2 regions of the Paenibacillus ottowii genome follow, and region 1 is predicted to be linked to the other one. Evidence: a T-box and tRNA genes for the amino acid it is inferred to sense, from the RefSeq annotation. Region 1 holds a T-box; the other holds one or more tRNA genes.
The links. The T-box of region 1 lies ahead of tyrS (tyrosine--tRNA ligase). A T-box ahead of a tRNA ligase gene usually reads a tRNA of that ligase, here a tRNA-Tyr.

Region 1 (15,274 bases):
TGCCGATTAAGCCGGGCTCGATGGGAAAGCCACTCCCAGGTATTCAGGCAGCTATTTTGGACGACAGAGGCCAGGTGCTGCCTCCTAATAGGATGGGACATTTGGCGATTCGTACACCATGGCCATCCATGATGAACCGTATATGGAACAATCCAGACAAGTTCCAGGAATATTTCCGTTTTCCCGATTGGTATGTATCCGGCGATTCGGCTTACATGGATGAGGATGGATACTTCTGGTTTCAGGGAAGAATTGATGATGTCATCAACTCCTCCGGAGAGCGCATCGGTCCTTTTGAGGTCGAAAGCAAGCTCCTGGAGCATCCTGCTATAGCCGAAGCTGGAGTCATTGGGAAACCAGACACTGTACGAGGAGAGATCATTAAAGCTTTTGTCGCCCTGCGTGACGGCTATACAGCGTCGGAAGCGTTACAACAGGATATTTACCGTTTCGTCAAGGAAGGGCTGTCTGCTCATGCTGCTCCGCGTGAAATTGAGTTTAAAGAAAAGTTACCCAAAACCCGTTCCGGTAAAATTATGAGACGTGTGCTGAAAGCCTGGGAACTTAACCTGCCTACAGGTGACTTGTCTACTATTGAGGATTGAATTACTGCATGTTTGCAATAAAAAGGGAGTCTCTATAGCCATTATAGCTATGGAGACTCCCTTTTTATTAGGGGAATTTCATTCATCTTCACCCAAAGTATCGTTTCCTGCTTTTGTCTTCCATTATTATGGGCGAACCGCTCCAGAAGGAGCCGATTCCCCTATGGCATTTATGGAAGTAACACGGAACCAGCCTTTGGGCTTGCTGCCCGCTTTATACTCAAAGCTGGTAGATGCGGTAGAGCCTATGTTTTTAAAAGGCTCCGCACCGCTTTCACTGTAATATACGTTATAGCCTGTTATAGCGTCCGCGGGCTTTCCTGCACTCCATTGGAGCGCTACAGACTTGCCTGCGGCTTTAGCTTGGGGCTGACCAGGAGCAGTAGGAACTTCCGTAGGCTGCACCTCTGTTCCATCTCCCACGCCCGGAGCGTCTGGTGACTCAGAATTCGCAGGGGGTACTACAGGCGCTGTGTCTGCTTTGCTGCTTGGTCCAGACTCATGTCCTCCCACATCAACGGCGGTCACATAGTAGCTTGCGCTGCTTCCCCCAGGGCTATCAGAGAAAACCTTGGAGTCGTCAGCCATGACAACCTTGCCAAGCCGTTGGAAGCTGCCCCCATCTGTGGAACGATACAGACGGTAACCTACAACATCGCTATTTCCGCTGGGGCTAAAGCTGATTATCGCCTTGCCGTCACTATAACTTACGCTGACACTAGAAGGAGCGTTAGGAGCTGCTCCATCGTCCTTGCGTGGGTCAATCTGAGTAGGAGCTTCTTTATCTGCATCTTGAGGCAGGTAGTAAGACAACGAGTTATGTCGTTTCATCACTGTAAAGGCTTGCTGAAGCTCTTTAATCAACTCTGAGATCGGTTTTTCCCGTTTTCTAACAGTCCGTTCATACAACATATCATCTGGCGTACCATCACGTGGAATGTAATTTACACCTTGATAGGTAATGTATTTCGCACGGGTAACACCATTTTCACTGTTTTTGGGTAGATATTTACTGTTATAAATGTCTGAACCATAAGCGGAGGCTGTACGGCTTACAATACCGTCAGGTCGCTTGAAGCTGTCTGTTTGGAACAACTGAGAATCTTTAGCCGTTACTTCATTCATGATTAGAGCCCACAGACGGCGAGCCCGCTCTTTTTGTGCTTTCGTTTCAAGCTTATTGACAGGTTGCTTGTAACCAACCCACACTCCCAGCGTAACGTCAGGCGTGAAACCCTCAAACCAAACATCGGTGTAGGATTGCGTAGTGCCTGTTTTTCCGGCAATTGGAATCTTGCCAGATTGGTTAAAGTTACGCTTCACCAGTTTGCCTGTGCCTTCCGATACGGCTGTACGCAACATATCCGTCATCAGGTAGGCGGTTTGTGGTGTGAAGGCCTGCACAGGGTTAGGCTGATGCTTATATACAATATTGCCCTGTGAATCTACGATCTTTTCGATCATATAGGCATCATTAAACACACCGCCATTTGGAATGGCTCCATATGCATTGGTGAGCTCCTCAACGGTTACCCCATGAGCTAAGCCGCCAAGTACCCCTGTTTGGGCGTTGTTATCACTTGGTTCCAAGGTGGTAATACCCAGTTTTTTAGCAAAAGCCCAGGCTTTACTGATCCCTACCTTTTCGTTAAACAGCTTGAGTGCTATCGTATTTAGCGATTGATTCAGTGCATAACGGGCTGTGACCAATCCTTGATAGCGGTTGTTGGCATTTTTCGGGATGTGATACCCATGACTGCCATCCTTCAAAATAATAGGAGCATCATCCACAATCGTACCAGGCTGTACGAGTCCGCTGTCCAAAGCAGGCAGATAAGCAGCAATCGGTTTCATGGCTGAACCCGGCTGGCGTACCATCTGGGTAGCATAGTTCATTTGCTCCTTTTGGAAGTCACGGCCTTCCATCATACCGAGAATGGCGCCTGTTTTATGCTGAATTAGAATGGCGGCCGCTTGCTCGTCACCCTTGGTTTTGCTTGTAGCAGAGAAGTTGTCCTTATTTTCTGCGATTTGACGCATGGATGTGTACACGCTCTTGTCAATGGTGGTATATACCATATAGCCGCCTGTGCGAAGCTGCTGTTCCGCTTCTTTGAGCATGTCGTTATCATCTTTGGTTTTGGTAGCTGCACTGGCATTAGCTGCTTGACTCGGATTGGTGACAGACATAAGTGCCTGCGCAGCTTGCCGCTCTGTTTCCATCATAAGATATGGATAGGTGTTATAAGCCTTAACCGTACGTGGGGCAAGAGATTTTTGGATATCAAAAGCCATTGCTTCATCATATTGGGCTTTATTGATTTTGTTCTCCTCCAGCATTCGGCTGAGAACTAGGTGCTGGCGGTTGATCGCTCTTTTAAAGCCAGCTTCATTAAACTCGCCTTTACCGTTAAAAGCAGAATAAGAAGAAGGGAGCTGCGGTAGACCTGCCAGATAGGCAGCTTGGGCTACATTAAGCTTGTTCAAATCATTCTCATTAAAAATACCTTTGGCCGCTGCTTTAATACCAAAGACGTTGTAACCGCTTGATCCGTTACCAAAAGGTACCTTATTGAGATAGGCCGTAATAATTTGCTGCTTGCTCAGGAAGCGCTCAAGGCGCAGAGATAGCAAAATTTCTTTGACCTTGCGGTCATCTGTGCGATCAAGATTCAAAAAGACACGACGCGCAAGCTGCTGGGTAAGCGTACTCCCTCCAGTTTGTACGGATTCATGGAGTGCCTTTTGCTTCACAGCACGCAGTGTTCCTGACAAATCGACACCTTTATGCTCGTAAAAATGGTTATCTTCAATGGCAATGACTGCGTCAATGACGAGTTGAGGAATCTCCTTAAACGTAACAGGTCTTCGATCTTCCTCGGTTCGGAGCTGCCCGATAGGAGAGCCATCATTGAAATAAGCGAAGCCTGTAATGGCATTCTTATCTACTTCCTGTAGAATCATAGATCTGGAACGCACGGGCTCGTTTTTTACAATAGAAGCAACATAGCCGGCGGCGGTTCCTCCTGCAAATAGTGCTCCCATAAAACCGATGATGACGACCCACTTTATGACACGGCCGAGCCTTCGCATGGTTCTCCGTAAGCGGGAAGGCTTTGGCTCTGATACATTGTTTTTTTCTTCAACCATTAAGTCTTCCTCCTTTATAACAGCCATTATTATAGCATAAAATTACAAAATGAACCCATATGCTAAAAAGCCTGTCTTTTGGTGTCGTTGACTACACAAAAACAGTGTGTTATAAATAGGTCAAAGTAAATATCGTGAAAAGCAGAGAAAGACTTCAGTAGAAGGCGGAATCACGTTGTACAGAGAGCCGATGGGTGGTGCAAATCGGTAGCGTCCCACCTTTGAATTACCGTCTGGAGCTGTCTGGATGAATGGAAAGCTTTTGCAGGTTTGCGAAGCTGCCTATAGTAATCCGGTACCGGGTGTAGACCCGTTATTAGAATGAAGTGAAAGAAGCGTCTGTATTTTGGCATACGTTTCTTTAATTAGGGTGGTAACGCGAGCAGCTCCTTCTCGTCCCTTGGGATGAAAGGGGCTTTTTGGTTTGTTTAATAGTAATTTTTGGATAAAATTTAGGGGGAATTCAGGATGAAATGGGAAGAATTGAAGCCTGAGCAACAGGCAGAGGTAGAACGACAGCTAGAGGTGATCCGCCGTGGAGTAGCGGAAATTGTACCTGAGGATGAGCTGAAGCGTAAGGTGATCAAATCGGTTGTTAGCGGCGAGCCGCTTAAAATTAAACTCGGTCTGGATCCGTCAGCGCCCGACATCCACATCGGACATACAGTTGTTATGCACAAACTGCGCCAGTTCCAGGAATTAGGTCATCAAGTGCAGTTGATTATCGGGGATTTTACAGGCAGAATTGGTGATCCGACAGGTAAATCGGAGACCCGCAAGCAACTGACTGAGGAAGATGTTCAGCGCAACGCACAAACGTACAAGGAGCAAATTTTTAAGATCCTCGATCCTGAAAAGACAAAGGTATACTACAATTCCGAGTGGTTAGGACCGATGTCTTTTGCGGATGTGGTAACCCTGTCTGCCAAAGTAACGGTTGCCCGTATGTTGGAACGAGATGATTTTACCAAACGGTACCAAAACGGCTTGCCGATCAGCATTCATGAGTTCTTTTACCCGCTGATGCAGGGCATGGACTCTGTGGCTCTCCAAAGCGATATAGAGTTGGGGGGGACAGATCAGAAGTTTAATCTGCTGATGGGTAGAACGCTGCAAAAAGAATACGGAGTGGAGCCGCAGGCGACTATTACGTTACCACTGCTTGAAGGTCTTGATGGCGTTCAAAAGATGAGTAAAAGTTTGGGGAACTACATTGGTGTGGATGAGGAGCCAAATGAAATTTACGGTAAATCCATGTCTGTTCCTGACGAGCTCATGCTGAAATATTTTGAACTTGCAACGGATATTACCAATGAGGAACTGGCAGAACTGGCGAAAGGTGTTAAGGAGGGTTCAGTACATCCGCGTGATGCCAAAATGAAGCTGGCCGGAACATTGGTGCGCATGTACCACGGTGAAGAGGCGGCGGAAGCAGCCAAGCAGCATTTTGTGACTGTATTCCAACAACGCGCGCTTCCTGATGATATTGAAGAATTCACTCTAACAGCAGATCAGTTGGATGAAGGCGGCATTCGTGTAATCCAGTTGCTGACTCATCTAGGCTTTGCAGCATCTAACGGTGAGGCCAAGCGCAGTATTCAGCAGGGTTCGGTCAAAATTAACGAAGAGAAGTGGACCGATGTGAACGAAGCATACAAGCCGCAGGAAGGCGACATTGTACAGGTAGGTAAACGGAAATTTGCTAAAATCAAGCTCGGATAATTAAAATACATTTAAAAGCAGCGTTGAGATTGATTTCGTATCTCAGTGCTGCTTTTTTTATTTCTACCAAGTGAAAAGCCATGGTAAACTTAGCACAAATAATCAAACAAGTAGGTAAAGAGTTTTACATAATGAATATGTGGGTTGCCCAATGTTAGGTGTAGGCTAGATAAATACAAGTACAGGGAAGGATTATATGGACTATTTTAAACGCATTCAGTGTGCGATTGAGTTTATCGAATTGAATCTTCGGGAAGATTTAAAAATTACGGAAATTGCTTCACAAGCCTACTTTTCAGCTTTTCATTTTCAACGGGTTTTTCAGGCCATTTCGGGTTTTACAGTTCAACAGTATATAAGAAGGAGAAGGTTGTCTGAAGCGGCTAAACGGCTAAAGCAATCCAATCACAAGGTATTGGACATTGCTATTGAGTATCAGTACAACTCACAAGAAGCTTTTACCCGTGCTTTTGAAAAAAGTTTTGGGATTACCCCTGGGAAATATCGTAACTGTGATATTGAGCTTTCTGGCCAAAGCAAAATCAATTTTCTGGATTATCAAAAAAATATAACGGGGGAATTAGATGTGAACAAGCCTGTGATACTGCAACTCGAAGCGACTAAAATTGTAGGATATGAATATAAAACAAATTTGAATAATGAGCAGCACTATAAAGAAATTCCAGGATTTTATGAACACTTTGGGGCAAATGAATATTTCATGTGTATTCCGAATAAAATCGCACCGGGAATGTCCTATGGGATTGCCTGCCGATTTGAAGACAACGGTGCTTTTTCATTTGTGGTGGGTGAGGCAGTTGAAAAAGAGTCGGAAGAACTGGAAGAGGGCTTCATATATATGGAGATTCCAGCAGGCAAGTATGCTGAGTTTGACGCTTCAGGTTCAAATGGACGTGTTCAAAATATACGAGACTTCATCTACGGCACATGGCTTCCTAATTCTAATTTTGAACGGAGGGAAGGGCCTGACTTTGAAATTACGGACGTCATGAATTCCTATCCTGATCATTTGAGTATGAAGGTATTTATCCCCATTGAGTAAACCCTCAGGCATGATGGTGAGGGAGATATAAAAAAGCACCCGAATGTATTCGGGTGCTTTTCAGTGCTAATCCAAGGATTAGCGGTTGTAGAATTCGACGATTTGTTTTTCATCGATATCTTGGGACAATTCTGCACGCTCAGGCAAACGGATGTATTTACCTTCCAGAGCTGCGTCGTTGTACTCCAGGTAAGCTACCAAGTGGTTACGGTTTTCCAAAGCTTCTTTGATGGAAGACAGGGAACGACTTCTTTCACGAAGACCGATCACGTCGCCAGGGCTTACTTGGTAAGAAGCGATGTCAACTTTTTTGCCGTTCACAGTAACGTGACCATGAGCTACCAATTGACGTGCGCCTGCACGGGAATTAGCAAAGCCAAGACGGAATACAAGGTTGTCCAGGCGGCTTTCCAGCAAGAACATAAAGTTTTCACCAGCGATACCGTGCATGTGTTGAGCTTTGTTGAACAGAGTACGGAATTGTTTTTCACCCAAACCGTACATGTGGCGCAGCTTTTGTTTTTCTTGAAGCTGCATACCGTAGTTACTGATTTTTCTCCGTTGGTTTGCACCATGTTGTCCCGGAGGGAAAGGGCGTTTCAATTCTTTACCTGTGCCGCTCAGGGAAATACCGAGACGACGGCTCAATTTAAATTTAGGACCAGTGTAACGTGCCATTATAGAGTTAACTCCTTCATAATTAAAATTTGAGTTGGGGCTCTCTTTGCGCTCCAATTTGTTCGGCGCTACCGAGTAAGGTAAGACGCACTACTGACAGAAAAGTTCAGCCGCTGTCCTGTCAGCAACAAATAAGATGAGGGTGACACAAACTGTTACGCCCAAAATTTAAGATCCGCACAGTAGATAGTTCTGCCGTACAGTCTTTTTCAATAATATATATTATATGTAATAGTGGGTCAATGTCAAGAAGAGAAAAAGAATGAAAACGTCAAAATTTGTCGATAGGGCTTTAGAACTAAAAAAGTGGGACGAATTTCTGAAAAATGGATGCAAATTTCTAAAGTTGAGAGTAAAATAGATCATATTATGAGCTATAGTGGTGTATAGCCGCTGTCTTGGTACAGCTAATTTTGCTGTGAAGGAGCGCCTTAATATGTCGGAATTTTCAACAACGGATCAGCAAACGCTTGACAGTAAAACAGTTCAGGCTAGCGGTGCTCCGCTGTTTGATGATAAAGGATATACGTCTTTTGCCTGGCTCCAGAACATGGATATGACACCCTATGATTACCCCTATATTAATCAGCTTCTCGTCCAAGGATATCGGAATTGGTTACAGCAGAGCAATGGTATATCCTGGATCAGCGAAGAATGTACAGCTGTTTTTAATTTTACAGGTGTTCGGGTTGCTGGTAGGGAAGAGGATGATGACGAAGATTTAGAATTGGTCGAGCGTTGTTGCATATCTAGAGAGATGGAGGTGAGCCAGCGTACACTTCGAGATGGGAGCCTTGCATTTGTATATATGGTCCCCATACTATGCCGCAATTACAAGAGAGAGCCCTTTGCTGCTCTTCGTTTTACACGGACTGCTCAACATTCTGTCTCAAATCAGGACGCATTGTTAGTGGCTTCTTTGCATTTTAGATCCTGTTTTTACTCGAAGTTTGAGTATATATTTATGGAAGATATCCTAGGCATGCAGAATCGGAGCGAACGTGAAGGTAGACGCCGCTCTATTTTATTTCAAATTGTAAAACGGATGCATGACAAGATTGATGTGGAAGGCGTGCTAGATGAAGTATTTGGAAGCATCGCCTATTTGTTTCCCCATGTGGATATTACGTTGTATATGAGTCAGGATCGTCACAGCCGAAATCCTCAGGTCAAGCCTTTGTTGCTGCATGAACGAGACGAGGATGTATGTGTCCGTGCATTTATGAAAGGGCAAATGGCTGTGAGTGAGCCTGCCGGTCCACATGATGAAATAACTGAAATTGGTATCCCGTTACGTGGCAAGCAGGGCGTATACGGTGTTTTCCATATGATTCTTCCGGCAGGTGCGGATAGTATGGAAAAAGTGGATGTAGAGCTGATTGCAATGATGGCAGATACAGCTGGCACCGCATTTGAAAATGCAAAGCTGTTGGAGCAATCGAATGTACTGATCCATGAATTGCGGCTCATTAATGAACTGGTTCAGCGTTTAAATCAGAGCCTAAAATTAAATGAAATATTTGAGTTTGCCGTGCAGGAGTTATTAAAAATGTTCATGGCCGACTTTTGTTGTATTGTGCAATTGGATCAGGATGAAAGCTGCTTTAAGGTTATGTCAAGCAATGTGGAAAGTTTAAAGCTGGAGAGTTACCCTCGTGAAGGTGGATTTGCTGGATTGATAAGCAAAACAGGAGAACCCGTCATTGTGTCAGATTATAGAAAGGATGGGAAGATATCCTCTCGGTTTATGGATACGACGGGTTCTCAGTCTTTGATGGCAGTGCCTATGAAGAACAGGGGCACCCCTAGAGGAGTTATATTATTGTCGAGTAAGCTTCCACACTTTTTTTCTTACGATAATTACAAGATGCTGCAAATGCTAGCTCCTCATATCGGGCTGGCTGTAACCAATGCTATGCTGCATGCGGAGGTGCGGCGTCTGGCGAATATGGACATGTTAACAGGTTTGTATGTACGTCATTATGTAGACCGCATCATTCAGGAACATCAGGAAAAGGATTTCTGTGGCTCTCTTATTTTGGTGGATATTGATCAATTCAAGCAGGTGAATGATACGTATGGCCATCAGACGGGTGACGAAATTTTAAAAAGCGTCAGCAATATTGTTCGTTCAGCGACCCGAGATGAGGATGTATGTGCCAGATGGGGTGGAGAGGAGCTTGCTATTTACCTGCCGCAGCTGGGGGTTCAGCAGGCATTGGAGTATGCAGAAATAATACGTTGCCGTGTGCAGCATGAAACGGATCCTCAGGTGACTGTTTCTTGCGGGATTGCCGAATGGAACTGGCTGGACGAGCAGATCAGTATCGAATCTTTATTTTATAGAGCTGATATGGCCTTGTATGAAGCGAAAAATGAAGGGCGTAATCGAATAGTTATTGATCATACAGACGATATGTAGAGAATATTCCTTAAGGAATGTTCTCTTTTTGTCTTGCATAACCGATTGTAGACAGGTAATCCTAAACGTAGCTATTACAGGAATGGTCTGAACAGAACATTTTACTCATGATGTATAGTCATGTTTAGGATAGGACGGATGATAGTATGCGTTGGAGAAAGCAATGGGTTATGCGAGGTTGCTGTGTGTTTCTAATCGTATGTGTGTTAAGCGGTTGTGCACTAGATCGACAATCTACTCCTGAGCAGATTTTTAGAAGAGCTGTTGCAGGAATGGCTGGCAAGGAGAAGGTAACGTTTACAGGACAAACTGGAATTAGAGCTGACGGTGGTCTGCCTACGACTAAACAATTTAAATATCGCGGGAAGCTACAAAATCACGATGAAATGATCATGCAGTGGGGATCGGCCGAGGCTTTCCGTAAGCAAGGCGACTATGTAGCCCTGAAAAAAGATAAGTCCGAGTCTGGTGTTACACATGAACGGTTTCTTCGTCAAAAGGGAAAATGGATTGTGCTGACATCTGGGGATGCTCCTATGGCTCAAAATGGGTTGTTGAATCGCTTCAATCCGATTCAGGAGCTTGAGGAATTAAACACACTGAATAAGAGCATTCGTATGGAAAAGGGAGCTGCCCGTGGAACTTGGGTGGTGAGGATTGAACCAGAACCTGCCTCGGCAAAGCGTTGGTTGAAGGAGCGTTTAATGGAAGAAATGAATACAATAAATCCTCAAATCGGGATATTAAAAATGCAGCATACAGAAACAAACCGAGAACTGCAACAAAAGCTGAGCCAAGTATGGAAGCAGAGTTGTGAGGATATGAACAACCAGTTGGAGCATTCCAGTGTGCAGGCTGTATACCATTTAACTATAGATCGTCAAACAGGTTTACCCTTAAAGCTGTCATCCGAATGCCGGATTTCCCGACAGGTTACGAGTGAAGAGTTGCATCAAGAGGCTCTGATCACTAGAGTTGTTTTTGAGGACTACAAGTAACGGAGCGGGCGTGATACAATGGAATTCGAATTAACCGTTGTTCAAAAAAGAGTGGAATAAAGAAGGAGAGACACTACATGAAGGATCCTAGAATACTTAAGCTGGCAGAAAATCTGGTAGGTTACTCTGTTGAAGTGCAGCCTGGAGAAAATGTATTGATCGAAATGATTGGCACAGAACGTGACTTGCTTAACGCCATTATTCATGAGGTTGGTAAAAAAGGCGGAAATGTTTTTGTTCAGCTTACAGACCGTAAGGTACAAAGCGCTATGCTTCGCAATGCGACAAAGGAAATGCTGGAGACTTGGGCTGAAATTGACCTCAACCGGATGAAGCAAATGCATTGTTACATCGGAATTCGTGCTGGCGAAAATGTAAATGATCTGTCAGACGTACCGGAAGATAAAATGAAAATGTATAATTCCATTTATCAGCATGCGGTACATAGCGAACAACGTGTGAAACACACAAAATGGGTAGTGCTGCGTTATCCAAATGATAGTATGGCTCAATTGGCCAACATCAGCACTGAGGCATTCGAAGATTTTTATTTCGATGTATGTAATCTGGATTACGCGAAAATGGACAGAGCTCAAGATGCATTGGCAGACCTGATGAACCGGACAGACAAAGTACGAATTAGTGGTCCAGGTACAGACCTGAGCTTCTCGATCAAGCAAATCGGAGCCGTTAAGTGTTCGGGTCAATGCAATATTCCGGATGGCGAGGTTTACACTGCGCCTGTACGCGATTCAGTTAATGGAACCATTAGCTATAATGCACAAACTCTGTATAATGGAATTACCTTCGAGAATGTTAAATTCCGTTTTGAAAATGGTAAAATCGTGGAAGCGACAAGCAACGATACCAAGCGGTTAAATGATATTCTCGATTCTGATGAGGGAGCACGCTACATTGGCGAGTTTGCTATCGGGTTTAACCCGCACATTTTACATCCCATGAAGGACATCCTGTTTGATGAGAAAATTGCTGGCAGCTTGCATTTTACACCAGGTCAAGCTTATGAAACCGCGGATAATGGTAACCGCTCTTCAATTCATTGGGATTTGGTATTGATTCAGCGTCCGGAATATGGTGGCGGTGAAATTTATTTTGATGATGTTTTGATCCGTAAGGATGGCATTTTTGTGCTGCCTGAGCTGGAGCCGTTAAATCCTGAAAACTTGAAATAACGATATCTGTTCTTGCTGAGAAAGCGATTTCAATGTATCATTATGAATGAGCATTAATACATGACAATCCAGTAAAGCGAGGGATCACACTATGTCCAACAATAATGCGGCGGTTGTTGAAATTGCACAGACGGCGAGCAAATTCACTTCTTCCATCGTCCTTCATTCCGAAAATAAGTATATTGATGTGAAAAGTATACTGGGCTTGTTTACGACCTTGGTCAGCAGTCACAGCTATGAACTGCACGTTCATGGGCCTGACGCCGAGGAAGCCAAAAAAGCGATTGTTGAGGTGTTCCAGAAGCACGGACTGCACATTTCAGTAGCCACCTAATTTATTGAGGAAGCAAAAGCATCCCTACCTGTAACTGTAGGGATGCTTTTTTTGTCAGGTTCTTGTATTAGCCTGCAATTTGGTCTAATATTAAGGTTAGGACGTCTTGTGCGACATTGAGACATAGGGGGGAAGAATCCATGACTTCATCTGATTTGCAGGAACAATTGAATATCAAGGCGATTAATCTGCTTCAGGAAGATGCAGATAAAATAAAGAAGCTTATTGAAGTACAGATGGAGAATCTGGCAACCCGTTATTGCCCTCTCTATGAGGAAGTGCTGGATACTCAGATGTACGGATTTTCCAAGGAAGTGGATTTTGCGGTTCGCGCCGGACTTCTTCCGGAAATGGTAGGTAAACAGCTGGTCAGTGAGCTGGAACGCAATCTGGCTATTCTATATGAGGCCATGAATAATAAGGCTAATTAGGAAGACGGTTTAATTGATGAGAGCATGCGAAGTTTGAGAGCATGCTTTTTTTGATGCCATTTTTTAATAAGGGGACGAGAGTCGCTTTACGTCACCTTTGCCCCTGAATTTTAAAAGCTTAAGGTGCTATATCGTTTAAAAATTCAAGGGCACAGTGATCAGAAATTAAATGAAACTTTTAACACTTGGAAGCTACACAAGGAAGAAAGATACCCCTAACAATACATACACCACCAGCAGCATGAGTCCCTCATACCAGTTGGTTGAGCCGTCCTGGGTGATGGATTTGGCAATAAATACAGCGACAGCAATCGCTACCAGTTCAATGGTGGTGAAAACGATATTCATCGTGTTTCCCATAAAGTAACTGACAAAAATCAGCACAGGGGCAACGAATAGGGCAATTTGCAAACTGCTGCCGACTGCAATCTCTACAGATGCACCGATTTTGTTCTTCATGGCCATTAAAATGGCAGCGCTATGTTCAGCCGCATTACCAATAATAGCAACAAGGAATGCACCTACGAACAATTCGCTGAGTCCATATTGGGCTGTGAATACTTCCAGTGTACCTACCAGCCATTCGCTGACAAAAGCGACCATAACGGTCGCGAGTACCAAATAGGCAATAGATTTATTTCTAGACCATACAGGAGCATGTTCATGCGGTAACTCCTGATCTTCCTGTTCGGTTACGTCAGCTAAATAGTCCTTATGCGTAATCATAGAAAAAATAAGCCACGCAATATACGCGACAATGAGCGTGCCTGCAACAATAAGGCTGAGTTTATCTGATTCGCTATCTGTGATCACGTGTGTGTTCAGAAAGACAGCGGGAACAAACAAGGCAATAACAGCCACAATCATCAGGGAGCCGCTTAAACCAGCTAGTGATATATTGAAATTTTGTACTTTGTATTTCAAACCGCCAGCAAACAGACTTGCTCCGAGCACCAGCAGTAGATTACCGATGATCGAACCAGTAAGGCTGGCCTTTACCATATCGTAAAGACCTTCTTTGACAAGAAAGATGGCGATGATTAGTTCGGCTGCGTTACCAAAGGTGGCATTTAAGAATCCGCCTAAACGTTGGCCAGCATAATGCGCGACACTTTCAGTTGCCCTACCGAGAAAACCGGCTACGAATACAACAGAAATCGAACAAATGAGAAATTGGGCTATGGCATTCCAATGTGTGTAATGAGCGATTGCGCTAAGAGCAAATGTCACTATAAGCAAAGCGGGAGACAACCATTTTTTCAATGAAGAGCACCTCGATATCAATAGTTGTGTACAAGTTTGGCGAATACTGTCACTTGTATGGATTTTCTAAATTAATATACCCAAAACGTTATAGGTTGTAAACGAACGATGTTTTTTATATGTAAGGTTTGCATTTGGTGTGGCTAAGGCTTTACAATACAAATAAAGGATGGATGAAGGGGGACATAGGTCATGGCAGAGCAAATTCAACAACTGGAAGCAGGAAACATCAAGATTTCCAACGATGTCGTAGGAAAAATTGCCGGGATGGCCGCATTAGAGACACCAGGCATTGCTGCAATGTCAGGCGGCTTATCGGAAGGCTGGGCGAAAAGGCTGAGCGGTAAAAATGTGCAAAAGGGCGTATCAGTGGAGGTTGGACAACTGGAAGCTGCCATTGATCTACGTATTATCGTGCTCTACGAAACACCTATTCATGAGGTGTCCCGAATTCTTCAGCAAAATGTGCGAGAAGCCGTCGAAAGCATGACGGGTTTGCGGGTCGTGGAAGTGAACGTAAAAGTGGAGGGTGTCGCCTTCAAGGACGACGCGGTGTAATTGACCACCATACGTAAATTTACATTTTTTAAACAATGGCGCAGGGGGCCCTGCGATAATCCGAATAAGAACACGAAAACTGGTGGTTATAAAACGCCAGTTTTCGTTTTATGAATCTGCTATATAACATTTTGCAGACGGACACGTAGTTATATACTTATACATATGCATAGACAAAAAAAGAACTTCCAATGCCACCGTATTAGTGGTCAGATGGAAGTTCTTTTTTTAGCGATAACGGTTGGTTCTACGAGCTTGAAAGCGATTGGGAACTTCATTACGGACAGCTACCCCTGTAGTGCGTTCCTGCACAGCTTGTTTGGTGTTCTCACGAGAAATACTGAGCATGATGCCCATGGAAAACATCATGACAAGCAGGGAGGAGCCACCAAAGCTAATAAACGGAAGCGTTACACCTGTGATTGGAATGGTTTGGGTTACCCCGCCGATATTAATGAAGGCCTGAATGGCGATCAAACCCATGATACCAGTGCCCACCAACGTTCCGAACGGATCATGACAACGTAGAGCAATGATCATGCCTCGCCAAATGAAATACAAATATAGCATCAGAAAAATAGCTGTTCCGATAAATCCAAACTCTTCACCAATGACAGAAAAGATAAAATCATTAAACGAATTGGGCAGATAATGAAGCTTGATAATGCCTTTCCCAAATCCTGATCCGCTTATGCCGCCCTCGCCAATAGCTTGCAAGGACTGTACCAGATTGTATCCCGTTCCTTGTCTGTACTTTTCAGGATTAAGAAAAGCTTGAAAGCGTCCAATTTTATAATCTTGTTTGGCAGCAGTGGCTTGCCCATTTGCGCTGTCGGAATCTCCTCCAAACAATGATC
Region 2 (15,274 bases), 2.4 Mb from region 1:
ATCCGAGATGTTTAACAACGAGCTTAAAGCTGTTTCTGCCTCACGGGAGTCATTGCTGTTTGTCTGAAGAGTTCCATAACGCCATCCAGCCAGTACCAACACCGTTCCTACTACCAAAATCGCAATCATTCCCTTTTTAATCATCCCTACTTTTAACATGGCCATTCCTCCCCCTCCATAACCACTAGGTCCCCACATACTGTATTGAAATGCTTTCTTTTTTAGCTCGATTCAAATCTATGAATCTATCAATAGTATGTCCGTTGTCAGAGGTTTTATACGTAGAGGTAGTCAGCACAACCTTTCAAAAATATTCGTCTGCTCACTGGGTGTTCGACCATACATCGAAGACACTGTAAGAATAAACTATGATCACAACGCATCTTACACCAAAAGAGGTGAAATCATGTTTCCCATTTATCCAATAAATGAAGCCAGTGTGGCACCTCATGGCGGACGGATGGTCTGTGCCGTTATGCGTGATGGTACACGACACATCGGCATCTTAAGTGGGTGTAGCAAAGGCAAGCTGATGTTGAACGGATATCCTTCCTCCTTTCCTGGTAGTCTCTATGCTGCCGGAAACTACAGTAACAAAGCTAAACAAAAAGCTAAAAAAATCTCCTCTAAAAAGAAACAAAGGAATTCTAAAAACAAAGCTCGCTCTTCTGCCAAGCTAAGTTCCTTTAATAAACCACCGGACGAACTTCTAAATCCATACTTTCCCAATAACGTAGGTGCATTTGACTCATATGGAAATGGAGGTTATGGAAACGGGGGGTATGGAAACGGCAGAGCAGGCTATCGCGGCAGATATGGATATGGATACGGAGCAGGGCTTGCATTAGATCTGGCTTTAATCGCCTTTTTATTCCTCCTAATCTAATGATGTTACGGAATAACAAAAAACCGGAGGACTATACATCGTCTCCGGTTCTTTGTATTCGTCATTCTACAGTCTACTCTGCTAAGCCGTTTTTATAGGCATAGATTGCCGCCTGTGTGCGATCTTCCACTCCTAATTTGGCGAGAAGGTTCGTGACGTGAAATTTTACGGTCTTAATCCCGATAATCAGTTCATCGGCGATATCCTGGTTGGACTTCCCTTGTGCCAATAAGCGAAGAACCTCCATCTCACGGTCTGTTAGCTCCGTATGTGCGGGCGCTTCAGCCTGTGGCTGGCGAAACCGATTCATCATCTTAGAGGCCACCTGCGACTCTAATACGGACTGCCCGCGTGCAGCTGCACGGATCGCATCCGCGATCTCGGAAGCACGAGACGTTTTGAGCAAATAGCTGAATGCACCTGCCTCAATGACCGGATACATCTTCTCATCATCCAGATAACTCGTAAGCACAATCACCTTCGTCTCTGGAAGCAGGCGTGTCACTTGACGTGTTGTCTCGATGCCATCCATGCCATCCATGACCAAATCCATTAAAATCACATTAGGCTTGTATTCTGAAGCTAATCGTATGCCTTCTTCTCCGCTTCCGGCCTCGCCGACCACTTCAATCCCTTCTTCCGTACCCAGCACTGCTGCAAGCCCAATCCGTACCATTTCATGGTCGTCTACCAACAGTACGCTAATCGGTAATTCCGTTTCCATGATCATCGTTCCTTCCGCTTTCATCATAAATAACTGGCACAGACACCTCGATCCGTGTCCCTTTTCCTGGAGCCGTTATATACTGAATAGCTCCCCCAATTTCACTGACCCGCTCCTGCATTGTAGATAATCCATAGGATGTCTGCTTTTTCTCATCCATCTCAAAACCGATACCATTATCGCGAATGGTCAGCCTGATAGAATCCGGGCGTTGTACAATACGAATTTCCATACGAGTTGCTTTGGCATGACGCAATGTATTAGACATCGCTTCCTGAACAATGCGAAACAAGTGATTCTCAATGCCTTTAACCAACTGTACTCCGCTTTCCATCTCAAAATCAATCTCCATTGGTACCTTTGCCTGTAATTCCTGTACCAAATCGCGCAAACCCTGCTCAAGCCGTTTCCCTTCCAAATAGACAGGTCGTAAATGAAGTAGTAACGCCCGCATTTCGGATTGTGCCACGGAAGACATTTCTTCAATTAATGCAACTTGACGCTGCGCTTTATCAAAATCCTTGTCCAGTGTCCTGCCCACTGCCGTTGCTGTCATGGAAATAGCAAACAATTGCTGCGATACGGCGTCATGCAACTCTCTGGCCAGCCGTTGCCGTTCCTCCACGATCGCAGTCATCCTCGCCTGTTCTGCCAACTGAGCATTATCCGTAGATAAACGTTGTAAAGACGTAACTTGCTCCTGCCATTTACGCCCGATCCGTTCCAACTGCTCTCCTAGTCTACCCAGCTCATCATGTCCCAAGGGTGGCAACTCACGGGCAGGAGTTCCCTTTTCCCACATCAGCAACGTCTCTCTCAGCATTTCCAGCCTGGTTTTAAAGCGATAGCTTTCATAAAATCCGTACATTGCCCCTGTGCCAATCAACACCAGTATAACGGCGCCTGCTACTTTCAGTATCATCCCCCAGGTTGGGAACGACTTCACATATCCATATGTATACAGCATATAAAAAACAACTACGCCCACAACAACACACAGGAGGATACCTTCACCCATACTGCGGGTTACCATGTTGGACGTTTTCTTGTGATTCATCCCGGTTCCTCCTGATTCAATAAAATCGAATGCGGACATCGCCCGCCAAGTACGAAACGACAAACTTCACTTTATATTCACTCTGCTCAAAATGAGGAGACTTCCACACCAGTCGATTGAGCATCCCCGCCTCATGATCCCGGTCAAACTGAATTTGCCCGAACAATACGAACATCTCTACCTCTACACCGTAATTATCCGGCAGCGTGATGTCAATGTCACCGAAGATCCCCTGTAAAAATACGACGGGCTCACGTTCCTCTGGAAGAGCCAGCGTCAAGTCGGCATCCACATCACCAACCACATGCCATATGCTTGTACTGCGCAAGCTCCACGGCACTTCATCCCATTTATGATTGGATATGAAATTGTGTTTGAATATGGAGCTTTGACCTTTATGCAGCTTCCTGGAACGTGAATAGAACACAGCCAGCGAAGCCAAGGTGATCACCACAAACAAGAACAAATGATCCAGCACCAGCAGACCGGCACCAATTGCAAGCATCGTATAGCCCTTTTTGATTTTGGAATTGCGAATCTTATATATTCCTGCCAACATTAGGATCAGTGCAACCACAGAGAGGAACCCAATCCACTGACCGAATAAAATGATAATCCCGATGCCAATCCCTGCCAGTGCCAAGGCCGATTTTTTTCTCTCCATGCTGCACCCCCTTTTTTGTTTATACAGGAAGGAAAAGCCATAGTGGCGTAATATATCGCCATATGGCTTCCTGAACCATACAGATTGAGCACTATGATTGATCAGTGTCCATCTATACAGCATATCATAATGTTTGAGTTCCGAGTAGTTAGTCCTTCTTAATATCTACAGGTTTTGCACCTGCCTGAATTTTAGACTTCAACTGTTGAAGCTGCTCATCCACTTTAAATTGTTTTTCGGCCTCTGCGGGATTAACATAAGTCTCTCCTGGTGCTTGACGATAAGGGGCACGCAGTACGTCAGCTTCTGCCTCCATTTGCATGATTTTTTCCTCCATACGGTGGAAGCCCAGCGAAGCAGACCCGCTTTCAATCGTGTGCAAGCTATTGATTTGCGACATTTGCTTTTTGGCTTTTGCCATTTGAGCACGGGATACCAGCTCATTACGCTTATTGCGCATTTTGTAGAATTCATCCTTCATTCCGTGAAGCTGCTGTACCAGTTCTTTGGCTTGGAGCTCGGCTTGAGTGTGCAAGTCGCGGTATTCATCCTGCTTTTGCACAAAATAAATCTTCTCGCCCAGCAGCTTGCGAGCTACTTCTTCCTGGCCATTTCGCAATGCAGATTCGGCCTGTTTTTCGCGCTCATTGGATACACGTACAGCCTCTTCCAAGCGCTGCTTCATGCGACGCTCATTTGCCATTTGCTTGGCGACTGTTACCTCAGCTTCGTGAATTTCTGCCTCCATATCGCGCAAGTACTGATTTAACATGATAATCGGATCTTCCACTTTATCCAACATTTCATTCACCGATGCTCTTGTCATATTCTTCATTCTTTTAAAGATTCCCATTATTTACGTTCTCCCTTCTCGAATTGCTCTACTTTTTTACGTAACTCTTCCAGTTCCTTTTTCATTGCTTTTTTCTCGATATCTTCCATCATGGAATCCAGATCACTGTTGTGCCCTGTATTAAATTTGGATGAATAGCGGGCATCCTGACCAAACGCGTTCGAGTTGCCGTATGCGCCGCCTTGATTGTAACCATTTCCTTGTCCATACTGTGTTCTAGTACTACTACCGCCATAATAGCGTGGATCTTGATGGGTGTAGGGACCGCTATCTGGACCAAATCCCCCATCGTAAGGAGATCTTGGCTCCTTGGAAATAACTAACGCAGCAATTACATAAATCATAAATGTGGTGCCTGCTGTAATAAAGAAACTGATCACAACCAGAATACGTATCCAAGTTGAGTCCATTCCTGTTGCGTCAGAAAGACCGCCACATACTCCAGTTAATACTCTATCCCGGCTTGATCGGTAAATTCGGGTCATAATTAACTTACTCCTTCCCGTTGTTGTTCAGCTTACTCTTCAGTCTCGCCCACTCTTGTTCGAGCAGCGATCCACCGCTGTGAGCATCCCTCGTATACTCCTCACCCCGGCGCAAATCTCGCAGACTCATTGTTTCTGCTTCCATATCAGCTACCCGGTCTTCCAAGCGGTTGAACATTCGGGGAACATTTCGTCCGCCGTATGTACCTGCCCGTTCGTTCATTTGCTGCTGGAGTCTCAACGTTTGTACACGTGCAGCATAATATTGACGCTTACTGTGAACTGTCTCGTATTCTGTCTTTAATGTATCCAGCTGCTGCTCCAATTCACGTAAGGATTCACGGCTCTGCTCCCACAGTTCTCTATACTGCTCTTCTTTTTCTGCATACAGCATTTTTTCCTGAAGGGCTAGCTTTGCAACGTGTTCTTCATCTGCTTTCAAGGCCAGAAGCGCTTGTTCCTCCCGTTTGGCCTGCATGGACAATGCATGATCCAACTGCTGCTTCATTTGTCTTGTATGCACTGCATACTGCTGATGAAGCTTTTCCGCCTCGGCGATTTCCTGGCGGGTATTATATAGGAACTGGTCAATGAGTTGGACCGGATCTTGACTTTGTTCCAAATGCTCATTGAAGGTTGCTACCGTAATATCACGCATTCTTCGAAAAACACTCATTGGCGTCTACTCCTTTCACAATTTCGTATTTTCATCATTTCATACTCTTTGCTTTCGTACATTTTTCTGTTTCCTCAAACTGTCCCAATTAGTAGCGTCTTCTACGGTCACTCAGCATGGATACACCAAAAATGATTAACCCGATTGCCAGCAGTGGTCCAATCAGCCAGGACAGCTTGCCCAGTAAAATTAGTACCCCGAGCACAAGCACGATCCAGCCGAAGAGTGCATTTCCTCTTTTCACACCGTAGTACCCCAGCATAATCATGGCTATCGGAATTAAGTAACCAATCAGATGTCCTACAAAGTGACCGAAAAACGGAGTAAACTTACCGAGCAGCATAATCGAACCCAACACGATCAGTACAATGGCTAACCCATTTCCTTTGTTAACTCTCATTATTTCTCACCGCCTTTCACTGTGTCTTGCTTATGTTCTTATTGTACGCTGACCTAGCGTTTGGCAAAACGGACCCCAGACGGTTTTTAAACCTAGACCTAAGTCGGGGGTGAATATAGACCTGCGGCTAACCGCTTCTACGTTGCTCTGCTGTATGGGCTATCGAGTGTTGTTCACCCGCTTGCTTGGAACGTAGTGAAAGGACGAGACAAGCTAGTAACGCTATAGCTGCAACCATATAAGGCAGATTAATATGAACATCGAACAACAGTCCTGCAATTAATGGTCCAATCACATTACCCAAGCTGGTATAGGATGAGTTCATGCCTGCCACAAAGCCTTGCTCATCTCCGGCCTGCCGCGATAGAGAAGTACTTACTGCCGGGCGAAGAATATCCATAGCCAGAAAAATGATGAAGGTCGTCAGCATAATCATCACGTACTGTTCGGCAAATAAAGTTAGAAAAATAAACAGTCCTCCGATAGCCAAGCAAAGGTGAATTACTTTTTTCTCACCAAAACGGTTAATGATCCATCCAAATATAGTCGCTTGGACAACTGCTCCCAAAATAGAGCCTGTCGTTATAATGATGGCGATATCCATCGGTGTAAAACCATATTTATGATCAACAAACAGTCCAAATACCGTTTCAAAATTCGCCAACCCAAAAGCAACAACAAATACAATGAGCAAGCCCATGAAATACGGAGATTGATAGGACTTTGCAAATTGCTGTAAAAGGTTTTCTTTTTGACGCGGAAGTTCTCTATTGTACTGTTGTTTTTCCTTGCTTAAAGACTCAGGCAGCACGAGCAGAGACAAAATAGCCGCTATTCCTGCAGCTCCTGTCGCTGCAAAGAAAGGAATACGTATTCCATAGGCGGCTAGCAAACCGCCAATTCCTGGTCCGATGATGAAGCCTGTGTTAATTGCTGCATTGATCATCCCCATCCCCTTGCCTCTTTCCTCAAATGAGGTCACATCAGCGACGTAGGCCATTATAGAAGGAGTGAGCAACGCTGCTCCTACCCCGCCCAAGATTCGCGCAACAAATAAGGTAGGAACAGAACTCGCTAGTCCAAAAACAAGCTCTGATAGCATGAAGATGATCATTCCAGAAACAATCAACTTTTTACGTCCATAACGGTCAGACAATTTTCCAGATAAGGGTGATAATAAAAGCTGCGTCAGCGCAAAAGCTGCAACCATCAGTCCCATTGAAGAACCGTTCATCCCTAGCTCGCTTATAAATTTCGGTAACACGGGAACAACCAATCCAATCCCCATAAATGCTAAAAAAATGTTAAGCATCAATAACAGCATTGCTCCCCGATTCCTTGTCAGAATAGACATGTTTCCACCCTTCCTTTTCAAGAACATTTTATTTATCCTTTGTAAATTTTCAGTATCCCAACTTCAAAAACAAAAAAACTTAAATTGTTTTTTTAGTTTTCTTATAAAAAAAGCCCTCCTTTTATAGGCATATATTATTAGACTACTTTTGCTTCTCGACTAACCCAAATAACAATATATCTACAATGGAATAAGTAGCTTCCTCTACCGTCACACTGTTATCCAGAAAGAACCGCTGATCAAGCGTCAGATTCACTGAATCAATAATCAGCTTCATGATCAAAGCTTCATTTTTGTTCACGATAATTCCTTCTCGGATACCTTCCTGAATTAATGTTCTAATTGGAGACCAATCATTTAAATCTGCATTTACCTTTTTCCATTGCTCAGGATAATACTTTTTCATCTGATCCAATATTCTCAAATCATAAAACTTATAGTACAACGGCATAACTCTAATCGATTGTTTTATTTTTTCTAACAAAGATAATTCATTATCTTGGATAATTTGCTCCGTTTTTCGAATCATATCATCATTGGTACGCTCAATAAGCGTCTCCAAAATAAGCGTCTTAGACGAAAAATTCTCATACAACGTCCGCTTACTGATAGCCAGTCTTTTCGCAAGATCATCCATCGTAAATTTCAAGCCATTCTCATGAACTTCCTCTACAAAAGCTTCCAAAATTCTTTCTTGCATATGCATTCCTCATTTCTTTTACACTTAATAAACTATAATTGTTTTTCTAGTACCACTATCCTACAATAACATCAAAGTCTCAGTCAAATATCTATTTAGAAAAGAAACTATACGAAGTTCCTATCTTCCATTAATCTGGCAGCAGATTAGCTTTGTTGTCAAAATCGAGAATGCAAATAGTAAAAAGGATGATAAAATGCTTTAAAGCACTTTATCATCCTTTTGTATATACCGGCGAGAGGACTCGAACCTCCACGGTTTCCCACTCGATACCGAAATAAATCTCGATAATGCCTTGTTTAATGAAGTAAAAAAAGCGCTGCTCGTCGAATTCGACCCGCAAGATAATCTGTCGATGTACTTTGGTATTGAGCAGCGGGATCAACTTCCGTAGCTATGGTCTGCGACAGGACTAACTCAGTTGCTCAGTATCAAGGAATTTAGAATACTTGTACAACTTCTTTAATATCATCAATTTCCTCAAGAATTGCGCGCTCAATAGCAACCTTTAACGTAATCGTAGCACTTGGGCAACCATTGCAAGCTCCCAAAAATCTTAATTTTGCTATACCGTTCTCAACTTCGACCAGTTCAGCATCTCCACCGTCACGCAGTAAGAAAGGACGTAGTTTGAGAAGAACTTCCGATACTTCATCGAATAAAACTCCATTTTCATCCATTATGTCAACTCCTCCCATTGTTTTACCAACCGTCATTCAGACCTTTTTTCATCCTAGATCGTCTGAGTGATCCTTTGCTTTTTGCCTAAGAGTAACCTCTTGATCCGAAAGTTCCCTTATAAGCGTATGAATAGAGTCTAAAGGTATCATCACACCACAACTTGCGCTCAATCCTGACAGCATATGAAGGCAGAACTGAAGTTTTCGTATCTCTCGAGTAATTTGAGCTAGTTCTGAATCGTCCGAATTATTTTTCTTCATTACTAGCACCTCTTTAAAGAATGATAAAGGTTCGATCTATTAAATTAATGAATCAACCGATGCTTCCTTCCATCTCAAATTGAATCAACCGATTCATTTCAACGGCATATTCCATTGGCAATTCTTTGGTAAACGGTTCAATAAAGCCCATTACAATCATTTGTGTAGCATCTTGTTCTGTAAGCCCGCGGCTCATTAAGTAAAACAATTGTTCCTCGGACACTTTGGATACTGTTGCCTCGTGCTCCAAAGTAATCTGATCGTTTTTAATTTCATTGTACGGAATCGTATCTGATGTTGACATGTTGTCTAATATCAACGTATCGCACTTAATATTGGACTTGGACCCTGCGGAATCGCGGCTGAAGCTGGACAACCCTCGGTAGTTTACTTTTCCGCCCTGCTTGCTTATGGATTTGGATATAATCGTAGAAGTTGTCTCGGGAGCAAGGTGAATTACCTTCGCGCCAGCATCTTGATGCTGATCTTTACCGGCTACGGCAATAGACAGGATGGACCCCTTGGCTCCCCGTCCTTTCAATAATACTGCCGGATACTTCATTGTTACCTTGGAGCCGATGTTGCCGTCCACCCATTCCATTGTGGCATTTTCTTCTGCCACAGCCCTTTGGGTTACCAAGTTGTAGATATTAGGAGCCCAATTCTGAATGGTCGTGTAACGGACACGGGAATCTTTTCGGCAAATAATTTCAATAACTCCACTATGCAGAGAACTGGAACTATAAATAGGTGCTGTACATCCTTCAACATAATGGACAAAGCTGCCCTCTTCGGCAATAATTAATGTCCGCTCGAATTGACCCATATTTTCAGAATTAATACGGAAATAACCTTGTATAGGAACCTCGCACTGAACACCCTTCGGAATGTATACAAAGCTACCGCCTGACCAAACCGCACTATTAAGCGCCGCAAATTTATTGTCGGCGGGAGGGATGATCGTCCCAAAATGTTGCTTAAACACTTCGGGGTATTGCTTTAATGCACTATCCGTATCAAGGAAAATAACGCCCTGATCCTCCAGTTCTTTCCGCATGCTGTGATAAACTACTTCCGACTCATATTGAGCGGATACGCCCGCCAGGAACTTTTGCTCCGCTTCAGGGATTCCCAGCTTGTCAAAGGTTGCTTTGATCTCGGAAGGAACCTCCTCCCAGGTCTTTCCCTGTTTTTCAGAAGGGCGAACGTAATACTGGATGTCATCAAGATTTAGCCCAGTCAAATCCGCTCCCCATTCAGGCATCGGCATTTTGTAGAATTGCTTCAAAGCTTTCAACCGAAAATTGAGCATCCACTCCGGCTCTTCCTTGATCCGGGATATTTCCCGGACAATCTCTTCCGTCAGACCTTTTCCAGATTGAAAAATAGACTGGTGCTTGTCGCGAAACCCATATTTATATTCGCCCATATCTGGTGCTTTTTTAGCCATTAGTATCACTCCTTTTTAACCTTTCAAGATTCATTTTGATTTGCTATGATCTACCGAGCTTGCTTTCCACTAAATCTTTTAGGCGACTGCGAACACCTTCCAGCGGGATCTCCGAAATGACAGGAGCGAGAAATCCGAAAATAACAAGATGTTCGGCTTCACTTCGTGATATCCCGCGCGACATCAGATAATAGATTTGCTCTGCATTTACTTGCCCCACGGATGCAGCATGACCCGCGGTTACATCATCCTCATCTATCAGCAGGATCGGATTGGCATCACCGCGAGCTTTAGGACTTAGCATAAGCACACGTTCTGTTTGCTGACCATCACAATGGGTTGCACCTTTTTCAATCTTTGTAATGCCGTTGATAATGGACGTAGCTTCTTCAAGCATGACTGCACGCGTAATCATCTGGCTTCCCGAGCTTCTGCCAAAATGCTGAGCTTGAGTTGTATAGCTCGATTTTTGATTGCCCGTGCCAATAGCAATCACCTTATTGTCGGAGACTGCCCCGTTGCCTTGTAGCAAAGTCTTGGTATCGCTGGCGGTATAACCATTGTTCATCTCACCGATAATCCATTCCACACCCCCATCAGCAAGAACGACCGCCCGTCGCTGGGTGAAATCTGTTGTAGTTGCAGCAAGCTGATGAACCGAAGCTACTTGCACCTTTGAGCCCGCCCCCGCGAAGACCTCCGTCACACCGTTATGCAATACCTTGACATCATCACCACTCGATACACAATTATCCACATAAGTGATCTTGCTGTTGCTCCCTACCACAATTAAGACATGAGGAGCAAAACACACACCGCTTGTATCGTTAAGAAAGATCGCTTGAATAGGTGCTTCAACCTCTACACCGTCTGGGACATATAGAAAAACGCCACCACTCCATAAGGCACTGTGTGCAGCAGATAAACGATGTTCTTCTGGCTTTACTGCCTGAAAGAGATAACGTTGAACCAGCTCCTCATGCTCTTTTGCCGCAGTATGCAGATCCGTTAAAATGACTCCCTGGGCGGCTAAGCTCTCGGACAATTTCGTATACACTACATCCGAGTTGGACTGAACGATTAGTCCGCCTTTCACCGGAGAAGCAACCAAACCTCGAACAACCTCCGGCGCTTCCTCCAAACTAGACCACGCATTCTCAGCTTTGTAATCTCCACTTTCGTAGATATCCCATTTTTCAAGATTGATTTTCTCCACTTTAGGCAACTCCAGCGTCCCTGCCAGTTCGAGTGCGTGAACGCGGCGTTCAATCAGCCAACGAGGTTCATCCTTAGCCCTTGACCATGCGCGTAAATCGTCCACATTCATTGAAACTCTAGCTTGTATATCCATGTGCTGTTCCTCCTCTCCGGCTTTTAGGCTTCACTTACCGTCTCATCCGTAATCCCAAGTTCCTCCTTCACCCAATCGTACCCTTCAGCCTCCAAACGGTGGGCAAGCTCCGGACCGCCAGATTTAACTATCCGGCCTTGCATCATGACATGCACAAAATCCGGGGTAATATAATTCAACAGTCGTTGATAATGGGTGATGATTAAAAAGCCTCTATCCGGGCTGCACATCTCATTTACGCCATTGGCCACAATACGCAGTGCATCAATATCAAGCCCTGAGTCCACTTCATCCAGAATCACAAACTTGGGTTCAAGCAGCATCATTTGCAAAATCTCATTCCGCTTTTTTTCACCGCCAGAGAATCCCTCATTCAAATAACGATGCATAAATTCCGGGTTCATCTCCAGCCCCTTCATTTTTCTCTCCATTTCACGGATAAAACAGATTAAGGATATCTCATCACCTTCTTCACGCCGTGCATTGATGGCAGTTCTGAGAAAATCCGAGTTGGTCACGCCAGCAATTTCACTTGGGTATTGCATAGCGAGGAACAAGCCTGCCTGAGCACGCTCATCCACCTCCATCTCCAGAAGGTCTTCATTGTCCAATGTCACCTTACCGCCAGTAACCTCATATTTGGGATGGCCCATTAAAGCTGAAGCCAATGTACTTTTTCCCGTCCCATTAGGCCCCATAATCGCATGAATCTCTCCGCCATGAATCTCCAGTGTGAGCCCTTTTAAAATTTCTTTCCCTTCAATCTTGGATCTTAATTCCTCAATCTTTAATGTCGTCATTTATCGTAAACTTCCCTTCGGTGTATTCTTCGGCACGCGCCACCAAATCACTCATAAATTTTGCAATAGTCTGCAGCTCAGCCTCTGAATAGGATTCAATGAATTGGTAAAACCTTTCTTCTTTTTCTTTGTGCAGTTCTTTATGCAAATGATAAACGTGTCTTCCCTTATCCGTTAAACTAAAGTAAACCTCCTTACGATTGCTGTTCAGTTGACTTCTCATAATGAAGCCCATTTCCAGCAGCTTTGCACTAATTTTAGTAATGCTAGCTTTGGACAACCCCATCTTCTCCACAATCCCGGTATGATTTATCGGTTCATAATCACCAATGCAATCAATAACGTGTACACTAGTAATATTGTTGGAGAGCATGTCAATCTGGTACTTTCTAGCCTGTTGCCGAAACGAGTTAATTTCTTGTTCAGTATACAGCTCATTCAGATGTAGCATTTTAATATATTGCTCGTAAAGATGACCTTTAAAATGATTTTGAAACTCCAATTTCCCAATCTCCCCTCTCTTGTAATAGTTGCAGATCAAGTTCAGTGTCACCATTAGATTATATTTTGTTCACTAGTAAACAAAATCATATTAACACAATTGATATTGATAATCAATATCAATTGTGTTAAATGTGACGCAATTTTGGAGGCGCTGTTCATGAATTTGTTGCCATTGTCATCGGCAAACCAAGAAAAGAGCCGAAATCTTGCTTCAGGAAGCCAGGAAATTTATCATATGGAAGGACAAGCACTCGCGGTTGAAAACGAAGATATGCTGTAAGAGTAAAAGCGGCTACTCCATCCGGTAATAGCAAAAGTCTGTTCGCAGACTTTATGCTTCAATCGCTTATCTTCTGACAATTCTTATTGTCTTGAATACCTGGAGTATATTTATGTAGATGTATTAGGGGTAAGCATGAAAGAAGTTCAGGAATGGTTAGGCCACAGCGATTATGCAACAACGGCAAATATTTATTCGCATTTGGAATACAACTCAAAGGTGTCTTCAGCTCAAGCAATGAGTGGGGTACTAAAGTTCAAATAAAAAAAGCTCATTAGAGAATGTCTCTAATGAACTCTTTTAGTTAATACCGGCGAGAGGACTCGAACCTCCACGGTTTCCCACTCGATTTTGAGTCGAGCGCGTCTGCCATTCCGCCACGCCGGCATATTTAATTATGGAGGCGCCACCCAGATTTGAACTGGGGAATAAAGCTTTTGCAGAGCTTTGCCTTACCACTTGGCTATGGCGCCAGAGTATAAAAAGCGGACGACGGGAATCGAACCCGCGACCCTCGCCTTGGCAAGGCGATGCTCTACCGCTGAGCCACGTCCGCATAAGATGGCTGGGGATATAGGATTTGAACCTATGCATGACGGAGTCAAAGTCCGTTGCCTTACCGCTTGGCTAATCCCCAATAAGAAAGGGCGGCCGATGGGGCTTGAACCCACGAATGCCGGAGTCACAGTCCGGTGCGTTAACCACTTCGCCACGACCGCCACAGGAAAAGAAGTAATTGGCAGGGGCAGCAGGAATTGAACCCACACCAACGGTTTTGGAGACCGTTGTTCTACCTTTAAACTATGCCCCTATAAAACTGGTGGAGGATGATGGATTCGAACCACCGAACCCGTAAGGGAGCAGATTTACAGTCTGATGCGTTTGGCCACTTCGCTAATCCTCCAAAATGGTGCCGGCGAGAGGACTTGAACCCCCAACCTACTGATTACAAGTCAGTTGCTCTACCAGTTGAGCTACACCGGCATATTAAGTTAAAATGGCGGAACTGACGGGATTCGAACCCGCGATCTCCTGCGTGACAGGCAGGCATGTTAGGCCTCTACACCACAGTTCCAGAGGCATTTCCAATAGGAAACTAATTGCGGGGGCAGGATTTGAACCTACGACCTTCGGGTTATGAGCCCGACGAGCTACCGAACTGCTCCACCCCGCGTTATTATATATGGTGGAGGCTGAGGGGATCGAACCCCCGACCCTCTGCTTGTAAGGCAGATGCTCTCCCAGCTGAGCTAAGCCTCCATACTACTATGACCCGTAGGGGATTCGAACCCCTGTTACCTCCGTGAAAGGGAGGTGTCTTAACCCCTTGACCAACGGGCCATATTTATTTTATAAGAGCTGGCGGAGAGAGAGGGATTCGAACCCTCGAGACGCTTTTGGCGCCTACACGATTTCCAATCGTGCTCCTTCGGCCAACTCGGACACCTCTCCATATGGCTCCCCGAACAGGACTCGAACCTGTGACAACTCGATTAACAGTCGAGTGCTCTACCAACTGAGCTATCAGGGAATATTGGTGGAGCCAAGGGGGATCGAACCCCTGACCTCCTGCGTGCAAGGCAGGCGCTCTCCCAGCTGAGCTATAGCCCCATCTTAAAGATAAGAATTGAAATTTTGAATATGTAGAGGTTAGCCTTATAGGCGAAAAAAAATCCCCAGATAAGGGGGTTATGCTTGGCGGCGTCCTACTCTCCCAGGACCCTGCGGTCCAAGTACCATCGGCGCTGGAGGGCTTAACGGTCGTGTTCGGGATGGGTACGTGTGGAACCCCTCCGCTATCGCCACCAAACATGTATTTGATTTGCAAATACTTTACTCAGGAACAGCATCGCCAAATGCTGTGTGTTCGCTTGCCTCATATAAGCTACTCGAACTTATATGATGCCATGCTTCCACCCTGAAAACTGGATCCGAAACTTCCTTGCGCTTTATCTTAGGATAAGCCCTCGACCGATTAGTATTGGTCAGCTCCATGCATTACTGCACTTCCACCCCCAACCTATCTACCTCGTCGTCTTCAAGGGGTCTTACATACTGGGAAATCTCATCTTGAGGGGGGCTTCACGCTTAGATGCTTTCAGCGCTTATCCCTTCCGTACATAGCTACCCAGCGGTGCTCCTGGCGGAA

Region 2: it encodes a tRNA-Tyr, which carries the amino acid that the T-box ahead of tyrS (tyrosine--tRNA ligase) is inferred to sense. The anticodon was not compared.

Annotation. Positions count from the first base shown of each region.
Region 1 covers NZ_CP191577.1:1,222,414-1,237,687, reverse strand. The annotation lists gene acsA (acetate--CoA ligase) at 1-605, shown strand, start outside; gene ACQQ6X_RS05805 (transglycosylase domain-containing protein) at 732-3,755, opposite strand; T-box leader at 3,891-4,159, shown strand; gene tyrS (tyrosine--tRNA ligase) at 4,224-5,477, shown strand; gene ACQQ6X_RS05795 (AraC family transcriptional regulator) at 5,674-6,540, shown strand; gene rpsD (30S ribosomal protein S4) at 6,619-7,218, opposite strand; gene ACQQ6X_RS05785 (sensor domain-containing diguanylate cyclase) at 7,655-9,640, shown strand; gene ACQQ6X_RS05780 (hypothetical protein) at 9,811-10,638, shown strand; gene ACQQ6X_RS05775 (aminopeptidase) at 10,716-11,831, shown strand; gene ACQQ6X_RS05770 (HPr family phosphocarrier protein) at 11,923-12,165, shown strand; gene ACQQ6X_RS05765 (YlaN family protein) at 12,306-12,596, shown strand; gene cax (calcium/proton exchanger) at 12,789-13,859, opposite strand; gene ACQQ6X_RS05755 (Asp23/Gls24 family envelope stress response protein) at 14,052-14,417, shown strand; gene ftsW (putative lipid II flippase FtsW) at 14,646-15,274, opposite strand, start outside.
Region 2 covers NZ_CP191577.1:4,408,292-4,423,565, forward strand. The annotation lists gene ACQQ6X_RS20510 (YwmB family TATA-box binding protein) at 1-159, opposite strand, end outside; gene ACQQ6X_RS20515 (hypothetical protein) at 407-886, shown strand; gene ACQQ6X_RS20520 (response regulator) at 960-1,610, opposite strand; gene ACQQ6X_RS20525 (sensor histidine kinase) at 1,588-2,667, opposite strand; gene liaF (cell wall-active antibiotics response protein LiaF) at 2,684-3,331, opposite strand; gene ACQQ6X_RS20535 (PspA/IM30 family protein) at 3,480-4,184, opposite strand; gene ACQQ6X_RS20540 (PspC domain-containing protein) at 4,184-4,669, opposite strand; gene ACQQ6X_RS20545 (PspA/IM30 family protein) at 4,677-5,345, opposite strand; gene ACQQ6X_RS20550 (LiaF transmembrane domain-containing protein) at 5,434-5,745, opposite strand; gene ACQQ6X_RS20555 (MFS transporter) at 5,873-7,099, opposite strand; gene ACQQ6X_RS20560 (TetR/AcrR family transcriptional regulator) at 7,242-7,799, opposite strand; gene ACQQ6X_RS20565 (NifU family protein) at 8,240-8,479, opposite strand; gene sufB (Fe-S cluster assembly protein SufB) at 8,793-10,190, opposite strand; gene sufD (Fe-S cluster assembly protein SufD) at 10,234-11,541, opposite strand; gene sufC (Fe-S cluster assembly ATPase SufC) at 11,565-12,341, opposite strand; gene ACQQ6X_RS20585 (MarR family transcriptional regulator) at 12,322-12,843, opposite strand; gene ACQQ6X_RS20590 (hypothetical protein) at 13,003-13,125, shown strand; tRNA gene ACQQ6X_RS20595 (tRNA-Leu) at 13,434-13,512, opposite strand; tRNA gene ACQQ6X_RS20600 (tRNA-Cys) at 13,524-13,598, opposite strand; tRNA gene ACQQ6X_RS20605 (tRNA-Gly) at 13,610-13,681, opposite strand; tRNA gene ACQQ6X_RS20610 (tRNA-Gln) at 13,688-13,762, opposite strand; tRNA gene ACQQ6X_RS20615 (tRNA-His) at 13,772-13,844, opposite strand; tRNA gene ACQQ6X_RS20620 (tRNA-Trp) at 13,863-13,936, opposite strand; tRNA gene ACQQ6X_RS20625 (tRNA-Tyr) at 13,944-14,029, opposite strand; tRNA gene ACQQ6X_RS20630 (tRNA-Thr) at 14,034-14,109, opposite strand; tRNA gene ACQQ6X_RS20635 (tRNA-Asp) at 14,124-14,200, opposite strand; tRNA gene ACQQ6X_RS20640 (tRNA-Met) at 14,226-14,299, opposite strand; tRNA gene ACQQ6X_RS20645 (tRNA-Val) at 14,310-14,385, opposite strand; tRNA gene ACQQ6X_RS20650 (tRNA-Glu) at 14,395-14,466, opposite strand; tRNA gene ACQQ6X_RS20655 (tRNA-Ser) at 14,486-14,577, opposite strand; tRNA gene ACQQ6X_RS20660 (tRNA-Asn) at 14,581-14,656, opposite strand; tRNA gene ACQQ6X_RS20665 (tRNA-Ala) at 14,661-14,736, opposite strand; rRNA gene rrf (5S ribosomal RNA) at 14,819-14,935, opposite strand.